Regions from separate parts of the Nocardia nepalensis genome, predicted to be linked through region 1. Evidence: riboswitches for the same ligand, from Rfam matches in the RefSeq annotation. Region 1 holds a riboswitch; the other holds the start of a gene.
The links. A riboswitch is a leader RNA that binds a small molecule or an ion and turns the genes downstream of it on or off. The one in region 1 is predicted to bind thiamine pyrophosphate.
Positions count from the first base shown of each region.

Region 2: it holds a riboswitch for thiamine pyrophosphate, as region 1 does, so the genes downstream of both, thiC (phosphomethylpyrimidine synthase ThiC) here and ACHQ4I_RS21820 (purine-cytosine permease family protein) in region 1, are expected to answer to the same signal.

Region 1 covers NZ_JBKBET010000028.1:223,741-239,002, reverse strand. Annotated here, with positions in the region: partial or broken gene ACHQ4I_RS21860 (DUF4153 domain-containing protein) at 1-1,055, shown strand, start outside; gene ACHQ4I_RS21855 (LysR family transcriptional regulator) at 1,084-1,974, opposite strand; gene ACHQ4I_RS21850 (EamA family transporter) at 2,054-3,010, shown strand; gene ACHQ4I_RS21845 (NAD(P)-dependent oxidoreductase) at 3,007-3,639, shown strand; gene ACHQ4I_RS21840 (SMP-30/gluconolactonase/LRE family protein) at 3,645-4,586, shown strand; gene ACHQ4I_RS21835 (GNAT family N-acetyltransferase) at 4,653-5,132, shown strand; gene ACHQ4I_RS21830 (SLOG cluster 4 domain-containing protein) at 5,129-5,608, opposite strand; gene ACHQ4I_RS21825 (alpha/beta fold hydrolase) at 5,662-7,092, opposite strand; gene ACHQ4I_RS21820 (purine-cytosine permease family protein) at 7,224-8,639, opposite strand; TPP riboswitch at 8,634-8,751, opposite strand; gene ACHQ4I_RS21815 (hypothetical protein) at 8,932-9,213, shown strand; gene ACHQ4I_RS21810 (DUF72 domain-containing protein) at 9,188-9,991, opposite strand; gene ACHQ4I_RS21805 (carboxylate-amine ligase) at 10,192-11,286, opposite strand; gene ACHQ4I_RS21800 (type 1 glutamine amidotransferase domain-containing protein) at 11,401-11,997, shown strand; gene ACHQ4I_RS21795 (pyridoxamine 5'-phosphate oxidase family protein) at 12,036-12,566, shown strand; gene ACHQ4I_RS21790 (helix-turn-helix domain-containing protein) at 12,818-13,606, shown strand; gene ACHQ4I_RS21785 (fructosamine kinase family protein) at 13,666-14,511, shown strand; gene ACHQ4I_RS21780 (TIGR03619 family F420-dependent LLM class oxidoreductase) at 14,531-15,262, opposite strand, start outside.
Region 2 covers NZ_JBKBET010000038.1:268,535-283,796, forward strand. Annotated here, with positions in the region: gene ACHQ4I_RS35785 (M12 family metallopeptidase) at 1-840, shown strand, start outside; gene ACHQ4I_RS35790 (VOC family protein) at 937-1,371, opposite strand; gene thiC (phosphomethylpyrimidine synthase ThiC) at 1,534-3,159, opposite strand; TPP riboswitch at 3,152-3,278, opposite strand; gene ACHQ4I_RS35800 (hypothetical protein) at 3,387-3,581, shown strand; gene ACHQ4I_RS35805 (VOC family protein) at 3,574-4,056, opposite strand; gene ACHQ4I_RS35810 (VOC family protein) at 4,147-4,554, opposite strand; gene ACHQ4I_RS35815 (MarR family winged helix-turn-helix transcriptional regulator) at 4,613-5,074, shown strand; gene ACHQ4I_RS35820 (MDR family MFS transporter) at 5,203-6,681, opposite strand; gene ACHQ4I_RS35825 (TetR/AcrR family transcriptional regulator) at 6,813-7,385, shown strand; gene ACHQ4I_RS35830 (DUF1772 domain-containing protein) at 7,605-8,081, shown strand; gene ACHQ4I_RS35835 (TetR/AcrR family transcriptional regulator) at 8,240-8,797, opposite strand; gene ACHQ4I_RS35840 (KasA/KasB family beta-ketoacyl-ACP synthase) at 8,837-10,081, shown strand; gene ACHQ4I_RS35845 (thioesterase family protein) at 10,163-10,954, shown strand; gene ACHQ4I_RS35850 (SH3 domain-containing protein) at 11,161-12,666, shown strand; gene ACHQ4I_RS35855 (TetR/AcrR family transcriptional regulator) at 12,800-13,447, opposite strand; gene ACHQ4I_RS35860 (epoxide hydrolase family protein) at 13,533-14,669, shown strand; gene ACHQ4I_RS35865 (NAD(P)-dependent oxidoreductase) at 14,894-15,262, shown strand, end outside.

The DNA.
Region 1 (15,262 bases):
GGGCCTGGTATGACGTGATCGCGGTGCCGATCGAGTCGATTGGGGGTATTCCGTGGGTGTATTCGGCGGTCGGGCGGATCGGTGATGGTAGAGCGCGGCGGTCGTGGCGGGCGGGGGCTTCGGTTGCGGTGACGCTGGCGTTGTTGGCGGTTTTCGTGCCATTGCTGGGCGGTGCCGATGCGACGTTCGCGAAACTGCTTGCCCTCGTGACGCCGCAGGTCGACGCGGAATCGGTGCTGCGGTGGATCATCGTGTTCGCGGCGCTGGGGCTCGGCAGCATCGGGGCGATGTACCTGCTGGCGGGTCCGCGCCCCGCGGCGGCGGGTGATTCGACCGGCTGTTGCTTGCGACGGTTGGAATGGGCATTGCCGGTGGGCGCGCTGACCATCCTGTTCGCGATCTTCGTCGTCGCCCAGTTCGTCGCGTTGTTCGGTGGCGATGACTACGTCCAGCGCACCGCGAATCTGACCTACGCCGAGTACGCGCGCAGCGGATTCTGGCAGCTGTCGATCGTCACAATGCTGACGCTGGCGGTAATCGCGGTCGTATTGCGTTGGGCCGCACGCGACTGCGCCACCGACCGGGCCTGGCTGCGGATCCTGCTGTGCGCGATCGGCGTGCTGTCGCTGATCATCGTCGCCTCCGCACTCGGCCGCATGTGGACCTATCAGCAGGCCTACGGCTTCACCGTCATGCGCCTGCTGGTCGAGGTCTGCGAACTGTGGCTGGGCCTGGTCTACCTGCTGATGATGGTGGCCGTGCTCCGCCTGGACGGCACCTGGGTTCCGCGCGCCGCCATCGGCACCGCGATGGCGATTTTGTTCGCCATGTCCGTCATCAACCCGGAAGGCATTGTCGCGGAGCGGAATATCGATCGCTGGCAGCACGGAAAGAATCTCGACGCGGAATACCTGGGCAGCCTCTCATCAGACGTCGTTCCCGCTGTCGGCCGGCTTCCCGAACCGCAGCGCCGCGCAGTGCTCGACGCGATCCGCGCCCGGCTCGATGAGGACACGTGGCAGGGGTGGAACCTGTCTCGCGCGAATGCCCGATAGGTCGAGGTGGCGGGCGATCCCGGGCGCTTCACGAGCCGTGTCGATCTTGCGGTGTGATGTCGAGAATGGCGAGGAAGGCGCTCGCCGCTGGCGTGCGGCTGAACCGGCTCCAGATGACGTATTCGACGCGGGTCGGCGCGTCGGCGACCTCGATGGTGAGCACGCCGGTGAGCTGAGGCGCGTAGGCGGAGGGGAGCATGGCCACGGCGAGGCCCGGCGCGACGAGTCGAGCGATGTAGTCCGCGGTGGTCACTTCGAAGGCGACGTCACGGTCGAGCCCGGCGGCGGCGAAGGCTTGGTCGGATTGGACACGTCCGGCCGTTCCGGCCGGAAGGTCCACGAATACCTCGGAAGAAAGCCTGCGGAGATCGACCGCCGGTTCGTCGGCGAGTGGATGGTCCGGCGCGACCACGGCGACGAGTCGGTCGCGGGCGAGTTCGTGGGCCGCGACACCCTGGGGTCGCGATGTGGTCGGCAGACCGAGGAAAGCGATGTCGATGGCTCCTTGCTCGACCTGCTCGACGAGGTCCTCGCTCGCACCCACCCGCAGGCTGATGCGCACATGCGGGTACCGCTGGCGGAAGTCGTGCAGCGCACCTGGGATATCGACCGCGGCGACGGTGGGGATCAGGCCGACGGCGAGCCGTCCGCGTATCTCTCCGACAGCCGCGGCGACCTCGGCGGCCGCGCGTTCGGCGGCGTCGAGACATTGGCGGGCTGCGGGAAGGAACGCCGCACCGGCCGGGGTCAGCCGCACCCGGCGGCTGGTGCGCTCGAACAGTCTCGCGCCGAGTTCGCGTTCCAGGCGCGCGATTTGGTGACTGAGGGCGGACTGGACGACCAGACATCGTTCGGCGGCCCGGGTGAAGCTGTTCGTCTCGGCGACGGCGACGACGTAGCGCATCTGCTGAAGCTCCATGGATCAATCTTGTATTCAGATTGATGAAGTGACAAACATGTGTTGGACTCATTGATTGCTCCCAGGTGAGACTGACAGCGTGAAAAGCTCAGCAGCACAGAGGGTTTCCGGCGGAGCCGGGAAAGGTGCTCCCTCTGGAAATCTGCCTCGCGCCGCCCTGACGGCGCTCGCTCCCTTGGCATGGGGCACGACCTATGTCGTTACCACGCAGCTTCTCCCGCAGGGACATCCACTATTCGCGGGAGTCCTGCGGGCGTTGCCCGCCGGTCTGATCGCGCTGGCGATCACCCGGACGCTGCCGCGTGGACCCTGGTGGGGGAAGGCCGCGGTGCTCGGCGTGCTGAACATCGGACTGTTCATGCCGCTGTTGTTCATCGCGGCCGAACGCCTGCCGGGCGGTGTTGCCGCGACTTTGGCGGCGGCCCAGCCGCTCATCGTCGCCGTCCTGGCCGTGGTGGTCCTGCACGAGCGTCCCTCCGCCTGGCGTCTGTGCTGGGGTGCATCGGGGGTTGTCGGGGTCGGCTTGGTGGTGATCGGGCCGAATGCGGTATTCGACGTCGTGGGGATCGTGGCGGGACTTGCCTGTGCGGCCACGATGGCACTCGGCGTGACCCTCACCAAACGCTGGGGAAGGCCCGCCGAGGTCGGTCCCACCGCATTCGCCGGGTGGCAACTCACCGCGGGAGGTCTGTTCCTGGTGCCGCTCACCTTCCTTGTCGAGGGGCCGCCTCCCGCGATCACCTCAACCGCTGTCCTGGGCTACCTCTGGCTGGGGCTGGTCGGCGGTCTGATCGCCTACGTTCTGTGGTTTCGCGGCATCACCACCTTGCCGGTGAACTCGGTCTCGATTCTGTCGCTGCTCTCGCCGCTGGTCGCCGCCGTTCTCGGCGCGACGCTGCTCGGCCAGACGCTCGGCCCGATCCAACTCGTTGGGTTCGGGCTCTGCCTCGCCGCGATCGTCGCGGGGCAGCTTCCCGCGCCCACCCGCTCACTCGACTCTGTTTCAACACCCGTATCGGAAGGGGCACTTCGATGAAGATCGCCGTCGTCGGAGCCGCGGGCATGGTTGGTGCGCGCGTCGTCGACGAAGCCGCCAGCCGAGGCCACGACCTCATCGCGGTATTCCGGAAACAGCGGCCAACCGCTCCGCCGCCAGGGGTGATCGCTGTCGAGGGCGACGCGAACGACCTCGACCACATGAGCCGAGCGTGCAACGGCGTCGACGCGATCGTGATGGCGACCCGCCCTGCCCCCGGGCAGGAGAACACCGTCACCACGACCACGACGGCGCTGCTCGACGCGGCCCTGAGAGTCCGCAGCCGCATTCTGGTCGTCGGCGGTGCTGCGCCTTTGCAGATCCCGGGACATCCCGACCGGCTCGTTGTCGACAGCCCGAAGTATGTGCCGCAACAATTTCGCACCATCGCCGCTGCCAGCGCCGCGCAACTGGACACCTGCCGAATGCACCCGGCCGACTGGGTCTACCTCAGCCCACCCGCGCTACTCGAACCCGGACCTCGCACCGGAAAGTACCGACGCGGCACGACCACACTGATCACCGCTGCCGACGGCGCATCCCGAATCTCGGCCGAAGACCTCGCCGTGGCCGTGCTCGACGAGCTCGAGAACCCAGGTGCGAGCAAACACTTCACCGTTGGTTATTAGGCGCGATGAAGCCAATACTCGGCATTTCGGTCGCGCTCGTCTGCCTCGGCGTCGCGGCGCTGGTACCCGCGGACCGGGCGGCGTCGCACCGCCCGGTGTTCCCCACCGCGATCGACCTGCCCGCCGGATTCCAGCCGGAGGGCATCGCGATCGGGTCGCTGCCAGTGGCCTACCTCGGCTCGCGGACAGACGGCTCCATCTACCGCGCCAACCTGCTGACCGGACGGGGCGCCCTGCTGAGCCATGGGGCGGGTACGCCCTCGCTCGGGCTCCAGGCCGACCACCGCGCCCGACTGTTCGTCGCCGGTGGCACCGGAGGCGACGCCCGCGTCGTGGACACTCGGACGGGCGCACTGCTGGCGAGCTACCGACTCGCCACGCCGCCGGAGACGTTCGTCAACGATGTGGTGCTCACCCCCACGGGTGCGTGGTTCACCGACTCGCGCACGCCCGTGCTGTACCACCTGCCCGTCGGCAGCGACGGTGCGCTGCCACCGCCCGAGGCGGTGCAGCGACGCCCGCTGACCGGTGACATCGTTTACGTGCCCGCAGCGATCAACGCCAACGGGATCGTGCGCACGCCCGACGGCACCGGGCTGATCATCGTTCAGTCGGTGACCGGCCGACTGTTCCGGGTCGACCCGGCGACGGGTGCGACGCGGCAGGTCGATCTCGGCACCGAGGCGGTGCCCAACGGTGACGGACTGCTGTTGCACGGCAGCACGCTATTTGTCGTACAGAACCGGCTCAACGCGATCGCCGTGATCACGCTCGACCGCACCGGCACGAAGGGCACGGTCGAGCGGCGCGTCACCGACCCGCGCTTCGACATACCGACGACCGTTGTGGGGTTCGGCGGACGCCTGTACCTGCCGAACGCCCGCTTCACCACGCCGCCGGAGCCGACTACGCCGTACAACGCCGTCGCAGTCGATCTACCCCGATGAATGGGGTCGGCCGGCTGGGCCGCGCCAGTACTCGTGACATCGATGTGCTCGAGCGAAACTGGCACAGTGATCGTCAGAACCGCTCGACAGCACGACATCCCAGCCTTTTTGTCGCTGGCGACGCAGGTCGAGCACTGGTTCGGCCCGATGGTCGACGAGCCCGGCTTCCACGACGCCTTGGACAACAACATCCGGCGTGGGACGGCACTGATCGCTTCCTCCGGACCGATCGTGCTGGGCGGGTTGTTGTTCGGCGTTCGCCGAGCCCCGACATATCACGTCCGCTGGCTCGTCGTCTCCGAACAGGCACGAGGTGTCGGTGTCGGTCGGGCTCTGATAATGGACGCGCTGCACAGATTCGTCCGGGCTCCCGCCACCGTCGAGGTGATCACCTTCGGTCTCGGGCACCCCGCTGCGACCCCCGCCCGGGCGTTCTACGAAAGCCTCGGCTTCACCCCGGCCGAAGTGGTCGCCCCAGGCCCGGAAGGTGGTCCGCGCCAAGCCTTTCGGCGAACAATCCCTACGGCCCGGGCCATTCGCGCCTAGCTCAGGGCGCGGTGGACCGCGTCGGCGGGATCGGTGGCGAGTTGTGCTGCGGGTAGGGGGTTTCCGGCGGCGTCGTGGAGTTGCCAGCCGCCGAGGGAGATGGCGGGGATGGTGCCGCGGTGGCGGGCGAAGGCGAGTTCGGACAGGGTGCCCCAGGAGCCGCCGATGACGATGACGGCGTCGGCGGACTGGATGAGGATGGCGTTGCGGGCCTCGCCCATATTTGTGTAGAGGACGGCGGATAGACCGGGGCAGGCGGCGGAGCGGTCGGTGTCGGGGCGGATGCCGATGACGAGACCGCCCGCGTGCGCGGCGCCCGCGGCCACCGCGGCCATGACGCCGAGGCCGCCGCCGCACAGGACGGTGGCACCGGCGGTCGCGAGCAGTCGCCCGACTTCCTCGGCCCATTCGGCCTCGGCGGCGGTGCAGGCACTCGGCCCGCATACCGCGACCTGTGGAGGGGTGTGACCAGCCATGGAGTCGACGATAGTTGCGGGAGGGGTTTCTCAGAGGTCACCCCGCATAGTCACTAACCGCGCTTGGCCAGCAAAGTATCGAGCTGGGTGGCGAATTCCGCGGCGTCGGACCTGTATCCGACATGGTCGCCCGCGAACTCCAGGATCTCGAGTCCGAGGCGTTCGCTGAGCACCGCGCTGGGCAGGGCGGGGAAGGCGTCCTTGGAGTCGTGCCCGACGGCAAGAACCAGCTTGTCCGCCGCGGCTCGCAAGGCGTCGAGATCCGGTGTGTAGCGGACGTACCGACGCATTTCGTGCTCCATCCAGAACATCATGTTCTGCTGGACGCGCGTGCTGATCGCGGCGGCTTCCGGTGTGGGTTCCTCGTTCGGGTCGCCCTGCGGCCGATTCAGCCCGACCCCCTCGGCGAAGATGGCCAGTGCGGCGGGGAACCCCTCGGACTTGCTGGTCTGGTAGACCTCGTCGAAGAAGGTCAGCCACTTGTCGGCATCGGGCAGTACGGTCGCCATCGGTGGTTCGTGCGGGATGAGCGTATGCACGAGTTCCGGACGTGCGGTGAGCAATTCGAGCGCGACGATGGCGCCGGAGCTGCTGCCGAGCACCGCCGCGGGCTGGTCGCCGAGGTGGACGAGCAGGGCCGCGGCATCGGCGGCGTCGAGTTCGACGCGGTGGTCGATCGCACCGTCCTCGGGACTGCGGGAGAACCCGCGCCGGTCGTAGGAGACCACGGTGTAGCGATCGGCGAGTAGTTCGGCGATCTGGTCGAAGGACCCCGCGTCGCCATTGCCGCCGGGGATGAGCAACAGCAGGGGACCGGTGCCGCGGATCTCGTAGTAGAGCGTGGCGCCGGGGACGGCGAGGGTGTGGTTGGTGGGGACGTCCATGGGAAAGGCTCCTGGTAGGAAGGACAGTTGCCGCAACGCTTCCCGGATGACGGGCAGTGCCGCGGTGGGCGGATCGGCATCTACCCAGCGGTCGATGGCGACCTGCAGCGCCGTCGCGATCGCGCCGGCCATGATCTGCGGGAACATATCGGAGTGCAGGTCGCGGCCGGTGCGTTCGGCAATGGCCGTGGCGATGGCCTCTTGGATGACGGCTTGGGCCTTGAGATATTCGCCCTGCAGCGCGGGCTCGGTGGTGATCAGCCGAACCCCGCGGGTCCACACCGGATCGGGCAGTTCGTCATCACGGAATTCGGCCAGTACCGCGTGAATGACGGCGGGCCACAGTGATTCGGCCGCCGGACGATCGTGCAGTCCGTCCGCGATCCGACGGGCTCGATCCACCGCCACCGAACAGACGGCCTCGTACTTACTGGCGAAATAGTTGTTGAACGTGCGTGGCGAGACGCCCGCCGCGGCCGCGATCTCCTCGACCAGCACATTGTCGAGACCGTGCTCGACCGCCAGCCGCAGCGCCGCGAACCCCAGCGCTTCCCGAGTCGCCAGCTTTTTGCGTTCCCGCAACCCGAGTACGAATGCCACGCCATTCACGATACGCAATCTTGCGTGACACGCAAGATTGCGTGAGCGGAAAGTTTTGGGCCGCAACGGGGTAGACAGCGCCGCAACCGCGGTCGATCGAGATCAGCAGAGCCACAAGGCGTATAGGCGAACTACTCGCGATCCTCCGCGAAATCTCGAGCCCTTCGGGCAGGCGGACCAACCAACCTGCGGGACACCGTGATCCGCCCGAGAACCCAGGCGAGCAGCACCGCGGCCAGGAACGACAACAGCGACGCACTCATCCACGCCTGCTTGGTGAAGTGCAGCTTCTCCTGCACGTTCACCCAGAAGTCCGTCCACACCCCGGCATCGCCCGGGTTGATCAGTTGGTACACCGAAAGTCCCACCAGCCATGCGAAAACCATGCCCCAGCGCGAGGGCGCGTTCGCCTCGGTATTCCACTTGCCCTTCGCGCGCAGGAAGAAGTCCGCGACGAGCACGCCGAGCAGTGGCACGAATACCGAACCGATCAGGCCGAGGAAACCGAAGTAGTTCTCCATATTCAGCCGCAGCGCCAGCAGCGTGATCAGCACACCGAGACCGATCGAGAGCACCCGGCGATCGATGCGCGGCGCGAGGTTCTGGATCGAGACCGCCGTGGAGTACACGTTCGCGAACGACTGGTCGGCCTCGCGGACGACGAAGATGAAGAAGAACACCGCGCCCAGAGCGACATTCAGGAACGGCGAGTACGCCCCTGCGTCGCCGGATGCGAGCGCCAGCGCGAACAAACCCAGCACATAGGCGATGATCTGGGTGAAGGCATACGCTCCACTCGCCGCGCCGAATGCGGCACCGGTGCTGCGGGAATGCCGGGTGTAGTCGGCGGCCACCGGCACCCACGAGACCGAGACCGCCAGCGCCGCGTCGGTGGCGATCCAGAAGAGGTTCCAGTCGACGCCGAATGGTCCCTCGCCCTTGGGGCCCGGGTTGGTGGTGAGATCGGGCAGACCCGCGCGCACGAACTGGATGTAGAACCAGATCAACGCGATCACCACCCCGACGGTCACGAACCGGCGCAGCATTCGCACCGAACCGAGCGGCCAGATCGTCAACACCGTCGTCAGCACACCGGCGGCGACCACGTAAACCCAGTGCGGCCCACCGTCGAACAACTCCGCGGCCGCATTGCCGATGACGATCAGCTCGAAGGTGCCCCAGCCGATCAGCTGGGCGATATTGAGCACCGTCGGCAGATAGCTGAGCTTCGCGCCGAACAGCCCGCGCAGCAACATCATCGCGGGTTTGCCGGTCTTCGCGCCCGGCACCGCGGCCAGTCCGAGCATGAGTCCGCCGACCACCGTCCCGATGACCATCGCGAGAATGCCGGCGGCGATGGAGATCTGGGCCGCACCATCGGTATTCGGCGCGAGCACGGTGTACGCACCGGAAAAGGCGATCAGGCTGACCCCGAGGTTCGCCCAGAACGCGCTCTGGTCCCAGAAAGAGAGCACCTTGGGCGCGGGCTGGTCCAGGGTCAGCGGTGCTTCGCGCCGTTCGGATTGATCAAGGCTGGGTGCAGACATCCCGGTACCGCTCTCCCTACGCCGGAATTACCCGGACAGGTTCATGCGGTCGGCGAAACGGTGGGGTCCGCCCTCTCAGCCCGGCCGTGCCCGAGCTCCCGCGCTGAGGTTATTCGCGCGAAATGCTACACCCACCTCCCACCGCGCCCGGCCCGGCCTTCGGACATTCCAGACAGGTTTCGCGGACCGCCCACGAAAATATCGAATACCGCTCATACTGTGCGGTACCGATCTGGTTATCGCTCGGTTATCTGTCGCTCACCGTCCGCATCGACTGGAATGAGTACGCGCCATGATCCTGATCGCCGTGCACGAAACCGTTCTGGCCCAAATCGACAATCCGACGCCGGAGGCCCCGCCCAACTCGGACAAGATCCTGCAGATGGTCCGCTATCTGACCTGGATGGTTCTGCTATCGGGCGTGTGTGGCGTCACCTACGCGGGCGGGAGGTTCGCGTGGGAGAAGTGGAATGGTGGCCAGCTGGATTCGCCGAAGATGCTCGCCGGAGCGATGCTCGGCGGCGTCATCGCGACCAGTGCGGGCACCATCATGAACGCCGTGATCGGCGGCTGAAAGCCATTGCCGCGCTTGCCGGTCCCGCGGGATCCGGAGTCCGGCTGACGGTTGCTCCGGCGACTGCGCGTGCGAAGGCGACGGCGTCGTGGACGGCCGCGCCGCCCGGGTCGTTGTTGAAGTAGACGAAGACGTCCTCGCGGTCCGGCCAGGTCTCGGCCAGTCGCCGCGCCCAGCTGGCGAGTGCCTGGCGCCCGTAGCGCGGCGACGGCGTCGCCCGTCCGTGGTGCAGGCGCAGATAGCCCCAATCCGTTGTTCGCCACAGCGGTGTGACGGGACGGGAACCAACGTCGGCCCAGCACAGCGCGGCACCGCATTCCGCCAGTACGGCACGGACTTCCGGAATCCACCACGACTCGTGTCGGGGTTCGACCGCGACCCGGGTGCCCGTCGGAAAACAACGCAGGCACGCATCGAGCAGCGACGGATCGGCGCGCAGCGTCGGCGGAAGTTGCAGCAGCACCGGGCCTAGCTTCTCGCCCAGCGCGGATGCGTGCTCCATCATCCGTTCGACGGGTTCCTCGGGCTCGCGCAGCCGCTTGATATGGGTGAGAAAGCGACTCGCCTTGACCGCGAAACAGAATCCGGGCGGCGTCCGGTCACGCCATGCCGCGAAGGTCTCGCTGCTCGGCAGTCGATAGAAGGCGTTGTTGCTCTCGACGGTCGCGAATCCCGCGGCGTAGGCCTCCAGCCACAGACGCTGCGGAAGGTCCGCCGGGTACAGCACGCCGCGCCAGTCCTTGTATTGCCAACCCGAGGTGCCGACGAGCAGGGGCATATCTCCATCGAAGCACGCGCGCCCCTTTCGGGTGACCGATATAGTAGCGACGCTGTGTAGTAGACGATCCGGGGAGGGCGCGATGAGCGCGGTCGAGCGGCGAATAGCGTTGGCGCAGTGGAGTTTTCTGCATTGAGCCGGCTTCGTGCTCGGTGCGGTGCATATCGTGATGGTGGGCTGCACCCGGTCTTCGGCTCGGCTCAGTAACAGCCTTCGAGGGTCGCGGCGGCGAGGGTGTCGATGACATCGGTGACGTCGTTGTGCGCATGCAGCGCGGCCAGTTGCCGACGGGCGCCGTTGCCACGCGCCACGATCGCCGCGACGGTATCGCTGACGAAGTCCTGGTCGCCGGACTGCTCGAGCGCGGGGGTGACGTAGTCGATCAACTGGGCGAGCAGCCTGCGGTTCGGGAAGGCGCGGCCGGTGATGGTGTCGAGGCCCGCCCCGTCCAGGCCGGATCGGGCGGCCTTCCAATAGGCGGCATGCAAGAGTTCGGTGGGTACCCGCGGCGGGGGTCGGGTATCGTTCTGCGCCATCACGACCGCGGCGCGAATCAGCGTGGCCAATAAGGCCGTTTCCTCGACGGTCGCCGGAATATCGCTGACGCGCACCTCGACGGTGGGAAACGACACCGAGGGCCGAACATCCCAATACACCATCGCGGTATCGAGAATGCTGCCGCTGGCCATCATCATCTCGACCATATCGTCGTAGGCCGCGGTGGAGTCGAAAAAGGGCGGCGGACCGGCGCTCGGCCACCGCCGCCACTGAATGCTGCGCCAGCTGGCGTATCCGGTATCGGTGGCGCGGTAGACCGGGGAATTGGCGGTCAATGCCAGCAATACCGGCAGCCAGGGCCGCAGGTAATTCCCGACCTGCACCGCGGTTTCCCGACTCGGAATCCCGACGTGCACGTGGCAGCCACATAAACCCTGCTCGTGCGCGAGCATCCCGAAATTGCGCTCGATGCGGGCGTAGCGCGGGGTATCGGTGACCGGAAACGCGTCCGGCACCGCGGGCGGCACCGCGACGGCGAGCAGGCGGGCACCATGTTTCTCGGCGCAACTGGCGACACCCGTGCGCAGTCGGCACAGGTCATCGAGCAATTCGGAAGTGCGGGTGTGCACCTCGGTATTGGTTTCGACCTGACAGCGCGTCAGTTCCAACTTCAGGGCGATCCCGATCTCGCCCGCCGCCGCCGCGACTTCGACATTGCGCGGGCTCGGGGCGCCACTGATCGGCTCCGCCAGGAGGAACTCCTCTTCCACGCCGACAGTCGGCGAGGCCGCGTCCATTACTGGAGTTTACTGCTCGCGGTGCAATCGCTGAACGCGTTGGGCGTTCGTTTGAGCGCGCAACGGCAGGGTAGGTCGACCGTAGTGAATCACCCGGAGAGAAAGGGGGCCGGCATGCCCGACGAATTGCGCGGTGCACGAGCACTGGTCATCACCGCGAATATCGGAGTCGAACGCGACGAGTTGCGGATACCGCTCGACTGGCTGCGCGAACACGGAGCCGTGGCCGTGCACGCCACCCCTGAGCGCGGCGAAGTGCAGACCTTTCACCACGATGTCGACAAGGACGAGGTCGTGCAGCCGGATGCGGTGCTCGACGATATCGAGGCCGACGACTTCGACGTACTCGTCGTCCCGGGCGGCACGGTGAATGTCGATAAGCTGCGCGTCTGCGAGCGTGCCGTGGATCTGGCGCAACAATTCGTGCGTGCGGGAAAACCGGTCGCGGCGATCTGCCACGGCCCGTGGCTGCTCGTGGAGGCCGATGTCGTCTCGGGCAAAACACTGACCTCCTATCACTCGCTGCGCACCGATGTCATCAATGCCGACGGTCGCTGGATCGACCGTCCGGTGGTGCGCTCCGACGAGAACGGCTGGCCGCTGATCACCTCCCGCCATCCGGGTGACCTCCCCGAATTCACGCACGCGATCGCCGCGGAGCTCACCGCGGCCGAGTCGGCGCAGGCATTCATCGGCGATGAGCTGGCCTGATGCCGGTGAGTTCGCGATCCTCGGACCGTCCTACCGATATGGACGCAACCAATCTCGCCGACCTGTACGAGCTGCCGCCGCTCGACTGGGCCGATATTCGCAAACGCCTCGATGCGGGCATCGAACAGGCCCCCGGCAGCGGCGGCCCGGACCGGCACACCTGCTGGCTGAGCACGATCAACCCGGACGGCAGCCCACACGTCACCGCCATCGGCGCCCTCTGGGTCGATGGCGCCTTCTGGTTCGTGACCGGCGCGCGAACCCGCAAGGGCCGCAACCTGGCTCGCGATCCACGCTGTTCGGTGAGCGTATCCACCCACGAGTTCGATCTGGTGGTCGAGGGCACCGCGAACCAGGTCATCGATCCCGCGGCGGTCGCCGAGATGGCACAGCGCTATGTCGAGCAGGGCTGGCCCGCCCGCGTCGACGACACCGGCCGAGCGCTCACCGCGGCATACAGCGCGCCCTCCGCAGGCCCGCCGCCCTGGCACGTCTATCGCCTCACCGCGCTCACCGCCACCGCTCTGTCCACCGTGGAACCGGGCGGCGCAACCCGCTGGCGATTCTGACAGCTCGTGCGTTGTGTGATCGGCGCGCCGGTCGCGACCCACTAGCGCCTCACTTCGCTGTCCTGGTCGTCCTCGAGCACGCCGCCGTTGCGCTCGATCGTCTTCGCCGAGGCGAGGTTGTCGCCCTCGCAGACGATCAGCACTAGGTCCATGGTGTGGACTACCGGCGGGGTAAGCGGGCGGGATTTGCGCGGCCGGAGCCTCGTCGATTACCCGCGAGGTAATCGTCTCGAAGCGCTGCGGTTCGTAGGATCGGCAGGGTGAGTACGCAGACAGCGGGTGACCTGCTGCGCCACTGGCGGCTCGAGCGCAGGCTCAGTCAGCTGGAATTGGCCGGGCGCGCCGAAACCTCCGCACGGCATCTGAGTTTTATCGAAACAGGTCGGGCCAACCCGAGCCGCACTATGGTCGTGCACCTGTGCGAGCAGCTGGAGATTCCCTTGCGTGAACGCAATCGGCTGCTGCTCGCGGCCGGATACGCTCCGGCCTACGCCGAACCATCCCTGGACACACCCGCGATGGACGCGGTGCGCGGTGCGATGCGCCAGATCCTCGCGGGACACGAACCGTATCCGGCGCTGGCCATCGACCAGAGCTGGAACATGATCGACGCCAATGCCGGTGTCGCACTGCTGTTGCAGGGGATCGACTCGAAGCTGCTCACCGCACCGGTGAACGCCCTGCGCCTGAGCCTGCACCCCGACGGCATGGCCGGCCGCGTCGCCAACCTCGCCGAATGGCGCGGCCATATCTTCGAGCGCCTGTCCCGCCAAATCGAGGTCACCGGTTCGCCCGAACTGATCGAGCTGCGCGATGAACTGCGCGAATATCCCGGTGGCGAGGCCGATCTCGTCCTGCCCGAACCGGACCAGGCGATAGTGCCGCTACGCCTGCGCCACGAAGACCACGAACTGTCCTTCATCAGCGTCACCACCGTCTTCGGCACTCCCATGAACGTGACCGTCGCCGAACTCGCCATCGAATCGTTCTTCCCCGCCGACGAGGAAACCAAGAAGCGCCTCAACGCCGCGTCGCGATGACCGGTTGCGGCAGCCGGACACGATAGATTCGCAGGCGTGGGAGCAGGCAGGGGACGGAAGTGACGGACGCGGCCCATCTCGCCGAGCTGCTCGGCAGCGGGGTGCGTGCGGTGACCGACCTGGGATCGAGTCATTCCTGGACGGTGCATCGGGCCCTTCTCGACGACGGGCGCGACGTGTTCGTGAAGGCGGCACTCGACCAGGCGGCGGTATTCGAAGCGGAGGCGGCGGGGCTGCGGTGGCTCGGCGCGGGAGTGCCGGAATTGGTTCCCGAGGTGTTGGCCGTCGACGAGCGCATGCTGGTGCTGCCGTGGCTTTCGCAAGCCTCGCCGAGCGCGGCGGCCGCGGAGCGCTTCGGCCGCGATCTGGCTGCGCTGCATGCGGATTCGCCGGGATTGTTCGGCGCGAGCTGGTCGGGCTGGATCGCCGATCTGCCGCTGGACAACACACAGGTCGACGGTTCATGGGCGCGCTGGTACGCCGAATACCGCCTCGCCCCGTACCTGCCACGCGCCGCGGCCGATCTCGGTCGTGACGGCATCGGCTTGCTCGAGCGTGTGATCGAGAACATCGACAGTCTCGCCGGTCCACCCGAACCACCCAGCCGCATCCACGGCGATCTGTGGGCCGGCAACATCGTGTGGACCGCCGACCGCGCACTGCTCATCGACCCGGCCGCCCACGGCGGTCACCGCGAAACCGACCTCGCGATGCTCGCCCTGTTCGGCGCACCATACCTGGACCGAATCCGGGCCGCCTACAACGAAACCCACCCACTGGCCGACGGCTGGCGCACCCGCATCCCCTTGCACCAGCTGCACCCACTCCTCGTGCACGTCGCGCTCTTCGGCAGCTCCTACCGATCCCGAACACTCGCCGCCGCCCGCGCCGCCACGCACCGATAAGGCTGGTACCCCGCTCGCCTCAGCTCGTTTTCGCGATGACCTTCTCCGCGAACCGCGACAGGTGCGCGATCTTGGTGTCCAGGGCTTCGGTATCGGGTTCGGTGGTGTACGGGTAGCGGAAGCCGACGATCACATCGGTGACGCCCTTGTCCTCCAACCGTTTCACGCCGTCCACGGTGAATCCGTCCAGCGAGATGACGTGCACCTCGAAGTCCTTGCGGGTGCCGTATTCGGCGCGCAGGGTATCGAGTTTCGCGAGCAGCCGGTCCAACTCGGCCGGGTCGCCGCCCGCGTGCATCCAGCCGTCGCCGCGCTGAGCCGCGCGCCGCAATGCCGGGCCGCTGTGTCCGCCGATCAGGATCGGGATCGGCTCGGTCGGCACCGGGCTGATCTTGATCGGCGGCAGGTCGTAGTACTGCCCGTGAAATTCGAAGTAGCCGCCCGCGGTGAGCCCGCGCACGATATCGATGCATTCGTCCATGCGCGCACCGCGATGTTCGAACGGCACACCCATGATCTGGAAATCATCCGGCCACGGGCTGATCCCGACGCCGAAGCCGAAACGATTGCCGCTCAACGCCGCGATCGAGGCGGCCTGTTTGGCCACCAGCACCGGTGGGCGGATGGGCAGCTTCACCACGAACGGCGTCAGGCGCAGGGTCGTGGTGGCCGCCGCGATGGCCGCCGACAGCACGAATGCCTCGATGAACGGCTTGTCCTCCAAGAACTCCCGACTGCCGTCGGGGGTGTA
Region 2 (15,262 bases), on a different contig from region 1:
ACTCCGGCGTTGGCCGCATTCAGCGTCGACGGGCAACTGCACATGGTGCACCGAGGGCACAGCAATGACTTGCTGTTCCACTCGCGGTCCGATGATGGGCGTAACTGGCGCGACCCGGTCGTGATCCTCAATACGGAGGAGGGCAGCGGCACTCCGGCGTTGGCCGAGTTCAACAACGAGTTGCACCTCGTGCACCGCGGGAAGAACAGCAATGAGTTGTTCCATTTGTTCAGCGCCGATGGACTGACCTGGACGCGGAATCCGCAGGGGTCACCGATTCCCCGACAGTGGAGCAGGGACACTCCGGCGTTGGCCGCGTTCAGCGTCGACGGTCAACTGCACATGGTGCACCGAGGGCAGAGTGATGACTTCCTGTACCACTCGTCATCCGCCGATGGGCGTACCTGGAGTGACCCGGCCGGAGTTCCGATTCCGAATCAGGAATCCAGCCGCCATGCTCCCGCGCTGGCGGAATTCGTCGGCGACGACGGAAATATGAAACTTCATATGGCATACGCCGACGCGGCCGGGACGGTATGGCACACGTATTTCGGTAGATCGACCCCACTCATCGGCACCACTGGCACACGCGTTCGCTTCACCTACGGTTGGAGCGAGGCGAACGCTCGCGATAACAACAAGAGCCGATTCGGACCGGCACTCGTTTCGTTCGATGGTCGATTGACCATGATGCTGGTCAAAGCAGGCAGCAGCCGGATTGTGCAGACCTCGCGAGACGCGACACTGCAATGCATCGTCGCGAGCGGAGGGGCTGCGATCGGTCAGCGCAGCGGGCTCAGCGCAGAGGACGTCAATACCGTGAAAATCATGTACACGTGAGGGCCTAGCGGCCGCAACTCGATCCGCACGTCACCGACCGGACCCCGAACCGGTCGGTGACAAGCCTTTCGTCTGCGATGAATTCGAAATCGTTCCTCAGTCCAGGCAGAACTCGTTGCCCTCGGGGTCGGCAAGGACAATGTGGCCAGCGTCCATACCGCCCGGCTCGGTACGGCTGAGTCGCGTCGCACCGATCGCGACGAGTCGGGTCGCCTCGGCTTCCAACGCGATCATCCGTTCATCGCCGGTCAGACCGGGCGCAGCACGAATATCCAGGTGCACGCGGTTCTTCGCGGACTTCGGTTCGGGCACCCGCTGGAAGAACAGGCGCGGCCCCACCCCATCGGGATCGATGATGGCCGACCGATCGTTGTGATGCTCCGGCGGTACGCCCCAGGCAATCAACGCAGTCGTCCAATCCGGAAAGCCCTCGGGTGGCGGCTGCAAGTGATAGCCCAACGCCTCCGCCCAGAACGCCGCCTGCGCACCCGGATCGGCACAGTCGTACGTCACCTGGAACTCCTTGCCCATCACGGCTCCCATCTGTCGGCGACCTGTTCGGCCTGGAACAACCGGCATCTTCGCACTGACCGCCGACAAACTCCGCTCGGCAACGCAACCGACTACCGGCGACGACCCACAGCGCCCATTCCGGTCTCGAGATCCGATCGGGAATGAGCGCTGCGGTCGAAACTACGACACGACAGGCAGATACACCTGGGCACCGTGGTCGGCGAACTCCGCGGACTTCTCCGCCATACCGGCCTCGATCGCCTCGGCATCCGAAAGTCCTTGGCGAGCAGCGTATTCCCGTACATCGGCGGAGATACGCATGGAGCAGAACTTCGGGCCGCACATGGAGCAGAAGTGAGCGGTCTTGGCGGGTTCGGCGGGGAGGGTTTCGTCGTGGTAATCGCGGGCGGTGTCCGGGTCCAGGGAGAGCGCGAACTGGTCGCGCCAGCGGAATTCGAAGCGCGCCTTGGACAATTCGTTATCGCGGTCCTGGGCGTGCGGGTGGCCCTTGGCGAGGTCGGCGGCGTGGGCGGCGATCTTATAGGTGATCACGCCGACCTTGACGTCGTCGCGGTTGGGCAGGCCCAGGTGCTCCTTCGGAGTGACGTAGCACAGCATCGCGGTACCGGCCTGGGCGATGATCGCGGCGCCGATGGCCGAGGTGATGTGATCGTAGGCGGGCGCGATATCGGTGGCGAGCGGGCCGAGGGTGTAGAAAGGCGCCTCCTCGCACAGCTCCTCTTCCAGCCGCACGTTCTCCACGATCTTGTGCATCGGCACGTGGCCGGGACCCTCGATCATCACCTGCACACCATGGGATTTCGCGATCTTCGTCAGCTCGCCGAGGGTGCGCAGCTCGGCGAACTGCGCCTCGTCATTGGCGTCGGCGATGGAGCCCGGGCGCAGGCCGTCGCCGAGGGAGAAGGTCACGTCGTAGCGCGCCAGGATCTCACAGAGTTCGGCGAAGTTGGTGTACAGGAACGATTCCTGGTGATGCGCCAAACACCATGCGGCCATGATGGATCCGCCGCGCGAGACGATGCCCGTGACCCGCTTGGCGGTCAGCGGCACGTAGCGCAGCAGCACACCGGCGTGCACGGTCATATAGTCGACGCCCTGCTCGCACTGCTCGATCACGGTGTCGCGGTAGATCTCCCAGGTGAGCGCGGTCGGATCGCCGTTCACCTTCTCCAGCGCCTGATAGATCGGCACGGTGCCGACCGGGACGGGGGAATTGCGCAGAATCCACTCGCGGGTCTCGTGAATGTTCTTGCCGGTGGACAGATCCATGATGGTGTCCGCGCCCCAGCGGGTGGCCCACACCATCTTCTCCACCTCCTCCGCGATCGAGGAGGACACGGCCGAGTTGCCGATATTGGCATTGATCTTCACCAGGAACTTCTTGCCGATAATGGTCGGCTCCAGCTCCGGATGCTTGTGGTTGGCCGGGATGACCGCGCGGCCGGCGGCGACCTCGTCACGCACGAACTCCGCGGTCACGCCCTCGCGCGCGGCGATGAAGCGCATCTCGGAGGTGATGATGCCCTGGCGCGCCCAGGCCAGCTGGGTCGGCGGACCCGCGACCTCGGGCTTGGTCCAGCCGTCGCGCAGCTTCGGTAGACCCGCCTCCAGATCGATGGTGGCCGTGTCGTCGGTGTACGGGCCGGAGGTGTCGTAGACGTCGAAGTGCTCGCCATTGGTCAGGTTGATCCGGCGCACCGGAATGCGCAGGTCATCGACCTCCTGGTAGTGCTTGACGCTGCCTTCGATCGGACCGGTGGTCACGGAGTCGACAGGTGTGCCCATGAATATCCTTCCCTACGCCGGCATTACCCGGTCAGGTTCATACGGTCGACGGCCCTGAACGCCCGGATCGGGCTAGCCGTCCTCTCAGCCCGCTGGTGCGAGCCCCCGTTGGGTGTGTGAATTTTCCCGCCCGACGATACCTTTCCATGTCCGCGCCCCGCCCGGCGATGGGAGGAACCTACAGGGATGCGCAGGACCGCCGGCCGCACGCCGGTAGATTCCACAAGGTGAAATTCACCCTGGAGGTAGACCTGGATGTCCTGCCTGAAGGCGTCCGGGCGCCCGCCGATCTCGCCGATGAGCTCGGCCGCATCCTGCGCTATTGGGGCGGCAATGTGAAGCACTACCAGTTGGTCGAGGGCGACGGTTCGGCCATCTACAACTCCGGATACCGCGAGGTCGGCTCCTGGCAGATCAGCTGATCTTGCCGTCGTAGGCGTCGCGCATGCCCTGCAGGTCGATCTTCTTCATCCCGAGCATGGCCTGCATGGCGCGGTTCGCGGCCGCGCGATCGCTGCTCGCGACCAGGGCGTCGGCTTCGGCGGGCCAGATCTGCCAGGGCACGCCGTATTTGTCATTGAGCCAACCGCATTCGATCTCCTGGCCGCCGTCGGCCAGTAGCGCCGACCAGAGCCGATCGACCTCCTCCTGGCCGTCGCAATTGACCAGCAGCGACATGGCGTGGGAGTAGTGGTAGTCGCCGCCGCCGTTGATGGCGGTGAACTTCTGTCCGTTGAGTTCGAAATCGACCAGCATCGTCAGTCCGGCTTCGCGCGGCCCGGCCTCGGTGTAGGGCACGACGTTGGTGATCTTCGAATCCTCGAACAGCGAACAGTAGAACTCGGCGGCCTCCTCGGCCTGGGTGTCGTACCAGAGGTTGGTGACGATTTTCTGCATGGTGGACCTCCCGATCGGTGTGCCTGTACTAGTGCCGACGGCGCGGGAGGCCGGAATTCATCGCAGTCCGACGTTCATTCTCGAGCGGAGTCAGTAGGACTGGAGTTCGATCAATGTGCCTTCCGGATCGCGCAGGTGCGCGGTCCGCAGGTTCGGTCCCCACTCCGGACGATCCACCGCGACGGCAACCAGCTTCGCGCCGTTGCGCAGGCACAGCGCGAGACCCGCGTCGACATCGGATACCCGGCACACGAACATCACCGCGTCTTGCGCGGGCGGCACGGTCGATGGCAGGTCGGTGGTGCCAGCGACCTCGGCCATCGCGGCGCGAGCGAAGAGCACCAGCACTGCCTGGTCGTCGACATCCCAGTTCGCGTACGGTCCGGCGGCAGTCCCTTTGATCAACTTCGCGCCGACCAGCTCCGGCAGCACGGCGTTGTAGAACTCGAAGCATTCGGCGAAGTGGGTGACGAGCAGTCTCGGGTGCAGGGCGTCCACGATGTCTCCTAATTAGTAGGTGCGGACCTATCGTAGGTCGGCCCCTATAATTTGTCGCATGGAATCCGTGCGCGCACTTCCGCCGAGCCTGCTCGGGCTCGACACCTATCTGCTGTCACGAGTGGGTAAGGTCGCGCGCGGCCGATTCGCCGATCGGCTCGCCGCCCGCGGACTCCGGTTGTGGCATATGGCCGTACTCGCCGCGCTCGCCGATTTCGGCCCGCACGCGCAGCGCGATCTGGGTATCCGGCTCGATATCCACCCGAGCGATGTGGCGAAAATCGTCGACGAATTGGCGAGCGCCGGTCAGGTCGAACGCACCCGCGATCCCGCCGATCGCCGCCGAATGTCGGTGCGGATCACCAGGACCGGCCGAGCGGCGCTGCGCGCCCTCGACAGGGAGGCACGCCAGGTGCGCGACGACATCCTCACCCCGCTCAGCCAGGACGAACGAATCGCACTGTCGGACATGATGCGTCGGCTGTTCGAACACACCCACCCGGACGCCGTCGCGGACTGACCCCTCCGCAGCATCCTGGCCGAGTTGGGATTTCAGAATCGGACCGAGACCGCGGCATGGCACCTGCGCTCCCGACCCGACATAGCGCCCGCCCGATCCCGGTGTGATCGAGCGGGCGCCGTACCGCATCAGGCAGCAGCCGTGGTCTCGGTCGCCGCCCCTTGCGCAACCGGCCCAGTCACCTTGCCGCGCAATGGAACTTCCTCGATGAACCAGGCGGTCACCAGACCGAGCGCGCAGATCGTGGTGGCGGCCAGGAACACCTGCCCGGTGCCGGAGGCGAAGGCCTCCAGATACCCGTGCCCATCGGCTGGCGCATGACCCTGCAGCGCCTTGGTGAACAGGGATCCGAAGGCCGCAACGCCGATTGATCCGCCCAGGGTGCGGAACAGTGTGACCGCGCCTGACGCCGCGCCGATATTCGCCATCTCCACGCTGTTCTGGGCGACGGCGGTGGCCAGCTGCATCGAGAAGCCGAGTCCGGCGCCCATCAGCGCCATTGCGAATCCCGTTGCCAGCCGACCGGTTTCGGCGTCAACCGTGGTGAGGAGCGCGGCACCGGCGGTGAGGAACAACCCGCCGAGAATGAAGAAGACCTTGTACTTCCCTGTCGCGGTCATGCGCTTGCCGACGATCTGGGAGACCACCAGCAGCGGGATCATCATCGGCAGCAGTAGCAGTCCGGAGTTGGCCGCCGAGGCACCCTGCACCGTCTGCTGGAACAGCGGCAGATACAGCACCGATCCGAACATGATCACGCCACCGACCAGGGCCGTCAGTGCGGCCAGGGTCAGATTGCGGGTACGGAAGATCCCCAGCGGAATCACCGGATCGGCGGCCCGGCGTTCGATGACGAGGAATGCGGCCAACGCGGCGACCGCGAGCACGGCGAGCCCGATGATCGGGGCCGACAGCCACGCGTAGTCGACACCGCCCCAGGTCGCGATCAGCACCAGCGCGGCGATCGCGGTCGCCAGTGCGAGGATGCCCGCGTAGTCGATGCTCACCTTTCTGCGCACGACCGGGAGATCGAGCAGCCACCACGACCAGGCGAAGGCCACCAGGCCCAGCGGAATATTGATGTAGAAGGCCCACCGCCAGTCGAGTCCGTCGGTGATCACGCCGCCGAGCAGCGGCCCGCCGATGGTGCCGACGGCCATCGCGGTGGCGGTCATGCCCTGGTACTTTCCGCGTTCGCGCGGCGGAACCAGCGCGCCGATGAGGGCGAACGCGGAGACGGCGATGCCCCCCGCACCGAGGCCCTGCACTGCGCGGAATCCGATCAGCGCGGACATCGACCAGGACGCGCCCGCCAGCACCGAGCCGATCAGGAATACGCCGATCGCACTGAGGAACACGGTTTTTCGGCTGTACAGGTCGCCGAGTTTCGCCCATACCGGCGTCGATATCGCCGATAGCAGGGCATATGCGGTCACCACCCAGGCGACCTGGGACAGTCCGCCCAGCTCGCGCACGATCGTCGGCATCGCGGTGCCGACGATCGCGTTGTCCAACATTGCCAGCAGCATCGCCAGCAGCACCCCGGCCAGCACCAATCGGATCGATCGCGCGGATGCGGTTCTCGTTTCGGTCATTTCTGCGGACACGGCCGCCCACCTCCTTCGGGACTTGTCACCGGCAACCGGGGCCGCCGACCAATCCAGAAAAGCACAGCCGCTACAAAAGTACAACCGCTCCGACTTTGGTGCCGATAGCCTAATCGGGTAGAGTCGACGGCATGACCGCGACGACCGGGCGGCGTGAACGCAAGAAGGCCCAGACGCGGCAGGCCCTCGCCGACGCCGCGACACAGCTGTTCACCGAACGCGGCTATGACAATGTCGGCGTCCGGGAGGTCGCCGAGGCGGCAGACGTATCACTGAGCACACTGTTCAAGCATTTCCCCAGCAAGGAATCACTGGTCTTCGACCTGGACGCGGATATCGAAGCCGACCTGGTCGCGGCCGTCCGCGATCGGCCCGCCGGGCAATCGGTCATCCACGGACTGCGCGACTATCTGATGCGCACCCGCACCGCGCGCAGTGACGATCCCGGCATCGTCGCCTTCCACCGCCTCATCGACTCGACCCCCGCACTACGCGAGTACGCGCACCAGATGTTGCTGCGGCACGAGTCCGCGCTCGCGGCGGCGATCGCCGAGGCGACCGGCAAACCGGAAGACGATCTCGCGGCCGCGGGACTGGCCCACTTCGCGCTGGAAAGCGCCAAAGTCGCAAGCACCCAGGAAGATCCGTCGAGTGCGTTACGCGAGTTGTTCGACCTGCTCGAAAACGGCTGGGGCGCCGTCTAGCGCTTCCGGTGACCCGAAATCCCTTCGGCGCCAACCACACTGCCAGCACCGCGACCGTCGCGGACCGACCCGACGCCCGCCCGATCCCCATGTGATCGAGCGGGCGTTTCGCTGGGTCGGGCAACAGCGAATACGCGCATCGGCGGTAACCGGTTGACTAGTAGATCTAGCGTTGCTAGATTCTCTAACAACGCTACAAGCCAGAGAACGGAAGCCATCATGCTCACCACAGCCATTCAGCTCATCGCCATCGTGTCGGTCCTCGCGAACGCCGTCGTCTACGGCACCGATGCCTGCTTCGCGCTGATCACGCGGTCGGTGTACGACAAACTGGATGACCGGACGGTGACCATGTCGGCGGGCTGGGGTCACTACTACGGCGACCGCCGGATGCCGATCGTCGGCATCAGCGGTGTGGTAACCGCCGTCGCGGCAACGGTTCTCGCGGCGGTAGGCGGCCACGCCGCGGCGGCGATCGCGGCGGGTATCGCCGTCGTGGCGCTGGTGTGCTGGCTCGGGATCTACGTTCGGGTCGCGAAGCCGGTGAACACCCAGCAGACCGCGGCCGCGCAGTCCGGCATCATTCCGTCGAATGCGCGTGCGCTGCAGGAGAAGTGGAACAGCGTCGTCAATGGCCGGGTGGCGCTGCAGTTCATCGCGGTCGCCGCACTCTGCGCCGCGATCGCCCTCGCCTGACGCATCTCATCGAACAACCCTGTGTCGGCCGCACATCCAATGTGCAGTCGGCACAGGGTTTTTCGCTTGCACGGACGCATTCGCTGGAACAGGGTTCATCGGGTCGGTCTGCGGTCCCAACAGATCGGCTCGACTCCCGCCCCACCGGAATACGTTGTCTAGCGGATGGTCTGGTCGATCAACCTGCGCGCAGCCCGATCGGTGCGCTCGATATCACCGGTGATCAACCGGTCCTGAATTATGCCGCGCAGTCCCGAGACAAGAAGTGTGGCAACAGCTTCCGGATCATCGATGGTTTCGATTCGACGCAGCGCATCGGCGAGCGTACCGATGAAGGTCGCGATCGCGGCATTCGCGTATTCGCCATAGGGACTGCCCGGCACACACGCGGCCCCCAGCACCTGCAGCAGCACGCGCACACTCGTCGTCGCCTCCCCCGCGATATTCACCGCGCAGAATGCGCCGAGCCGCTCGCGCAGCGCGGCCGCATCGGCGATCCCGGCGAAGACGGCGGCGATATCCGGGCGCTGCGTGGTGAGCGCCTGAACCAGCAACTCTTCCTTGGTGTTGAAGTAGTGGATCAGCATGCGGGAACTCGTGCCGAGTTCGGCGGCGAGCGGACGCAGCGACAGGTCACCGAGGCCGTGTTCGGCGATGTATTCGACGACACCGGCCAACAGGTCGGCGCGTTTCGCGTGGTCGAGGGGGCGGGCCATGAGTTGACTGTAGCGATTGGTACAGGTATTCATGACATCGTGACTGTAACAATCGCTTCAGAAACTCGGCCGTCGGTCGTGGTCACCGCGATCGCCGCGACCACATCGATCGCCGACGACATCGACGCGACCTGGTCCGGCCTGCTCGCCGGCCGCAGCGGCATCGGGATGCTCACCGACGATTTCGTCGCCGAGTACGACCTGCCGGTCCGGATCGGCGGCAAGTTGAAGTCACATCCGGGTGCGCGGCTCACCCGCGTCGAACAGCGACGCCACTCCTATGTCGAGCAGATGGCCCTGGTGCTCGGCCGTCAGGTGTGGCGCAATGCGGGTGCGCCCGAGGTCGAGGGCGAACGGCTCGCGGTCGTCATCGGCACCGGCCTCGGCGGCGGCGACGCGCTGATCAATGCCGTCGATTCGATGCGCGACGGCGGCTACCGCAAGGTGTCGCCGATGTCGGTGCCGATGGTCATGCCGAATGGCCCGGCCGCCACGGTCGGGCTCGAAATCGGCGCCAAGGCAGGGGTTTTCGCCCCCGTCTCGGCCTGTTCGTCAGGTTCGGAGGCGATCGCGCACGCCTGGCGGCTGATCACCACCGGCGAGGCCGATGTCGTGGTGGCCGGTGGCGTCGAGGGTCATATCGATGCGGTGCCGATCGCGAGCTTCGCCATGATGCGCGCGATGAGCACCCGCAACGACGAACCGGAGCGGGCGTCGCGGCCGTTCGATCGGGACCGCGACGGCTTCGTCTTCGGCGAGGCGGGCGCATTGCTTGTGCTGGAGTCCGAGCGGCATGCGCGGGCGCGCGGCGCACAGATCCACGGCCGTGTGCTCGGCGCGGGGATCACCTCCGACGCCTACCACATCGTCGCATCGGAGCCGGATGGCATCGGAGCGGCGCGCGCGATGCGCAAGGCGATAAGCACTGCCGGACTTGATGTTTCGGATATTCAGCACGTCAACGCGCACGCCACCTCCACCTCGATCGGTGACGCATCGGAGGCCAATGCCATCACCGCCGTCACGCCCGAGGCTTCGGTCTACGCACCCAAATCCGCACTGGGCCATTCGATCGGCGCGGTCGGGGCGCTCGAATCCATCCTCACGATGCTGACGCTGCGCGACCAGATCGTTCCGCCCACACTCAATCTCGACAATCGAGACCTGGAGATCGACCTCGATATCGTCGCGGGCGCACCCCGCGAGCAACGCATCGACTTCGCACTCAACAACTCCTTCGGCTTCGGCGGCCACAATGTCGCACTCGCCTTCGGCCGGGCATAACGAAGGCGGTTGATCGCCCCGGCGTAGCGTCGTAGCAGAATCGTTAACCATACGAACAACCCAGCGGGACGGGACAACGACGTGGCCGACGCCTTCTACACACCAGATCCGGCGAACCCGAATCGGTTCGTCTCGACCGAACTGACTCGCGGTCCGTGGTCACCCGACGCCCAGCACGCCGGACCGCCGTCCGCGCTGCTCGGGTACGCGATCGAGCGCTGCGAGCCGAGGGACGGATTCCAGGTCGGGCGGGTCGCGGTGGAAATCCTCGGCCCGGTTCCCTTGGCGCCGCTGACGGTGGCGACACGGGTGGCCCGTCCCGGACGCAGTGTGGAACTGATCGAGGCGACGCTGTCCACCGATCAGGGACCGGTCATGCGAGCCAACGCCTGGCGCTTCAAACTGGCCGAGCCGGAGCTCGAACTGCCCGAACAGATCCTGCCCAGCGGCGCCCGTCCTGGGCCGGATCAGGGTGTGTCCTCGCCGTTTCCGTCGGAGCAGCCCATCGGTTTCCACACCGGCATCGACTACCGCTTCGTCGCCGGATCCTTCGCCGAACCCGGCCCGGCGATCTGCTGGATCCGGCTGAAGTATCCGATTGTCGCCGGTACCACGCCGAGTCCGCTGGAACGCACACTGGCGGCGGCGGATTCGGGCAATGGCGTCAGCGCGGTGCTGGATTGGTCCAAGTACCTGTTCATCAACACCGATCTCACGGTCACCCTGCATCGACAGCCGGTCGGCGAGTGGGTCTGTCTGGACGCCGCCACCTACCCGCAACCACATGGCATCGGCCTGGCCGAATCCGCGCTCTTCGACGAGAAGGGGCCGCTCGGTCGAAGCACCCAAACGCTGTTCCTCGGGCGACGTTAGCTCGGCTCCGACCCGCCCGGTCGAGGATTGCGGCCCGCCCGGACACCCGGTGCGCGCCGCCGGATGGGGTTACCCGGCGGACCGGATCGAAGCTGCGGGCACGGCCCGAACTTCGCAGGTCGAGACGCTGGTCGGGCGGTTGCTGAGCAATCGCCGCATGTGAAACCATGAATGTGATTCGGTCGACCCGAGAACTGGAGTCGACGATGTTGATGCGTTTCCGACTGGACCCGGACAAGCTCGCCGCGGCATTGTCCATCGCTGGGCTGAAGCCGGGACCGCGGTCCGCGCTGCCGGTGCGGCCCCCGCCGGACGACCCGGCGGCAGCGCTGCGGGACACCGGCTTACTCGAAGCCGACGACCGACTCACCGGACCCGCAACGGGAACACTGCGGATCGCCGCCGATCCCGCCCACACCACCGCCATCACCGCAAACCGCGCCGGTCAGGACAACTGGACGGCGGCGCTGCTGCTGCGCGGGGACGCGGACGACACCTTCGTCATGCAGGCCGGGACCGCCGACGACGGCTTCGATTTCACCGTCGTGCCGACGCTCACCCAGGCCACCGCGCTGGTGGACGAACTGCTCGATCTCAGCTCCTACGGCCCCGGATTCGCATCACCCCCGGTCGACCTCGATCTCATCGGATTGGCCGCGCTGCTCGCCGCCGCCGACGCGGCCCAGGAGGCCCGCCTGGCCGCGGCCGTGCGTCGAAATGTCACGCCCGGACCGCTCGAGCTGCGGGCGCTCGAGCTGGAGGAGCAACTCGCCAAGGGGCTGGCCGGCGGCGACACCCGTTGGTCCCTGTCCGCCGCCCAGGGCGCCGCACCGGTATCGCTCGCGGCGGCGGCCGGTCGAATGACGGAGGGGCTGGCGCGGCTGGCATTGCTGGGGCTGGTCCGGCTGGAGGCGCTCGGTAGCTACCGATTCACCGATGCCGGTACCGCGGTGGCACGGTCGTTCGGTCAGCTGTTGACGACCGGGAGCATTGCCGTAATGACCAGTGCGGCAACGAAACAGGACGCACTCGCCCATTTCACGGTGTTCCGTTCGACGTTCTCTACCCGGTTCGCATGCTGGCGCGAGCTGGCGGCGCGCAACCCGCGTGCCGAATTATTGGAGACCACAACCGAAGTCGCGCTCCGCCTGGTGCGCGATGTGCTCGATCCTGCCGTGGTCAAGCCGTTCATCGGTGGCATACCGGCCTTCGACGCGTCCGCCGCACCCACGGAAGCCGTGCCGAAGGTCGAACGCGGCGGCACACCGGCATTTCATCCGACCCACCAGGTGCCCGCCAACGGCATGCCCGCCTGGGCCACTCCCGACTCGACCCAGCCGCCCATCGCCCACATCGACGCGCGCGTCGAACTCCAGATCCTCGAACGCTCCGGCGACTGGGCGCATATCGCGTGCAACAACGGCTGGACCGGCTGGGTCAACGGCCGCACCATCGAACCTCTCGCCGCCCTCTGGTACCCGACCCACCTGGTACCCGAGGGCGGATTGGACGCATGGGCGGCGCCCGATCCGAGCCTCGGCCCCATCACCAGCATCGATCCCGGCGTAGAACTCCAGATCCTCGGCCGCGCCGGGGACTGGGCGCATATCGCCTGCAACAACGGCTGGACCGCCTGGGTCGACGGCCGCCTGATCCGACCCCTCGCACGACCCGGCGCACCCTGGACCTCCACCAGCGACAGGCAAGTCTGATACCGCGGTCGAACGATCTCGGGACAACCAGAACCAGCTAGGGATGCGTCGAAATCTGTTGGATCGCCCAGCCATTGCCGTCCGGATCGGTGAAGAAGCATGCAGACGGCGCGTGGTGCCGAATTGATCGGCGCTACTTGCGCGGTTGCCAGCGCCACGCGAATTCACCCGGCTGCGGCGGCGGACCAGGCAGCTCGCCTTTTCCCGACAGACCCGCGATAAGCATGGCGAGTACCCGCCTGCGCAGCTCGGCGGTTCGGGCCTGGTCCGGCATGGCGATGGCCGCGCATGATTCCAGGACGAGACCGAGGTCGTTGGCATTGACATCCGCGCGCAGCCGACCGGAGGCGTGGGCCCGCCGGACCAGTTCGTCGGTGACCTCGCCCGAATGCATGATGTCCGGGCGCATCGACTCGTCCGGGGTGAAGGTGCCCGCGAGGTGCACGGTCAGCGAGTGCACGTCGGCGTCGACCACGCGCTCCAGGAAGCCGACCAGACCGTGCCAGCCGTCCGAATCCTCCAGTGCGGCATCGGCTTCGGCGTTATAGCGGCGCAGCCCCTCGTGGCAGAGGGTACGCAACAGCACCTCCTTGCTCGGATAGCGGCGGTAGAGGGCGCTGATTCCCACTCCGGCCCGCTCGGCGACGGCGGCGATTGGGGCATTGGCGTCGGCGAGGAAGACCGCGCGGGCGGCCGCCAGGATGAGCCCGTCATTGCGGGCGGCCTGCGCCTTGCGGCCGGGCAGACCCTTCTGAGCTGGGGCATCGGATGTCTTCGGCATGGGTTCAGATTAGCACTTGAAACGGAACGATCCGTTCTGCTACTGTTCAAACAGAACGAAGCATTCCGTTTCACAAGGAGTAGAGATGACCGCCATCACCCCCTTCCGCATCGACGTCCCGCAGGCTCAGCTCGACGACCTGGCCTACCGGCTGTCCCGGGCCCTCTACCCGAACGAGTTGCCCGGCGTCGGCGACGCCTATGGCGTGCCGAACGAGCGGGTGCGGGGTCTCGCCGCGTACTGGCTGGAACGCTTCGACTGGCGCGCCCTGGAGGCGAAGCTGAACTCCTACCCGCAGTTCACCACCGAGATCGACGGCGAAGATATCCACTTCCTGCACATCAGGTCCTCCCGGCCGGATGCGCTGCCGGTGGTCCTCACCCACGGCTGGCCGGGTTCGGTGCTCGAATACCTCGATGTCATCGCGCCGCTGACCGAGCCGGAATCGGCCGATGACCCCGCCTTCCACCTGGTCATCCCGTCGCTGCCGGGATTCGGCTTCTCCGGGCCGACCCGCAGCACCGGGTGGGGCACCGTCCGCACCGCCGCGGCCTGGGCGGAGCTGATGAGCCGACTGGGCTACGAGCGCTACGGCGCAATCGGCAACGACGGTGGCTCGATGGTCTCACCGGAGATCGGCCGGCTGGATTCCGATCACGTCGTCGGAGTGCATGTGACGCAGCTGTTTTCGTTCCCGTCCGGTGACCCATCGGAGTTCGAGGGGCTGTCCGAGGACGATATGGCGGCCCTGCAGCACCTGCAGTGGTTCCACGAGAACAAGATGGCCTTCAACGCCTTGCACAGCCAGCAGCCGCAGACGCTGGCGTTCGCGCTGGCGGATTCGCCGATCGGATTGCTCGGCTGGAATGCGCAGCTGTTCGGCGAGAGCCTCGACGAGGAGTTCGTGATCGGCAACGTGGCCATCTACTGGCTGACCGGTACGGCCGGGTCGTCGCTGCGGTTCTACTACGAGAACGCGCACACCGCGCAGCAGCCGAGCGGACCGACCACGGTGCCGACGGGGTTGGCGATGTTCAAGGGCGATTTCCAGTCGATCCGCCGGTTCGCCGAGCGCGATCACAGCAACATCGTCAGCTGGAATTCCTACGACATCAGCTCCGTACAGGGCGGCCCGAACGATGCCGCAGGACACTACGCCGCACATGAGGCGCCGCAGGTGATCGTCGCCGATATCCGGCAGTTCTTCGCCAAGCTCGGCTGAGGCGAGGCTCCTGGTCAACGCCCCGCGCCCCGATCTCCGGGGTGCGGGGCGAGCCGTGTAGACCCGCTCTTATGTCCGCGAGACTCACGGCCATGGTTCGTCTCACTCTCCGTTGATGTACTGGATTCACCAACAGCTCAACAGCTTTCAACACAAGCGGTGCGAGCGTCCGGCCCCGCAGCCTGCAGGACCGGGAGCACCGCGAATTCAATAAGGAGAGAACAATGCGAATCGCAGTCTTCGGAGCCACCAGCACCGTCGGTCGCCTGGTCGTCGAGCAGGCGCTCGAGCAGGGTCACGAGGTCACCGCCTTCACCCGCAACGCGGCCAGTGTCGGGCAGCGGCACGAGCGGCTGCATATTGCCGAGGGCAATGTGCTGGACACGAATTCGGTCGAAAAGGCGGTCGCCGGTCAGGACGCGGTGCTCATCTCGCTCGGTGCGGGCCGCAAGGGCGTCATCCGGGCCCAGGGCACCCGAGCGGTCATCGAGGCGATGAACCGAACCGGCGTCGAGCGCCTGATCTGCCAGACCACCCTCGGCGTCGGCGACAGCGCGGGCAACCTGAACTTCCTCTGGAAGTACGTGATGTTC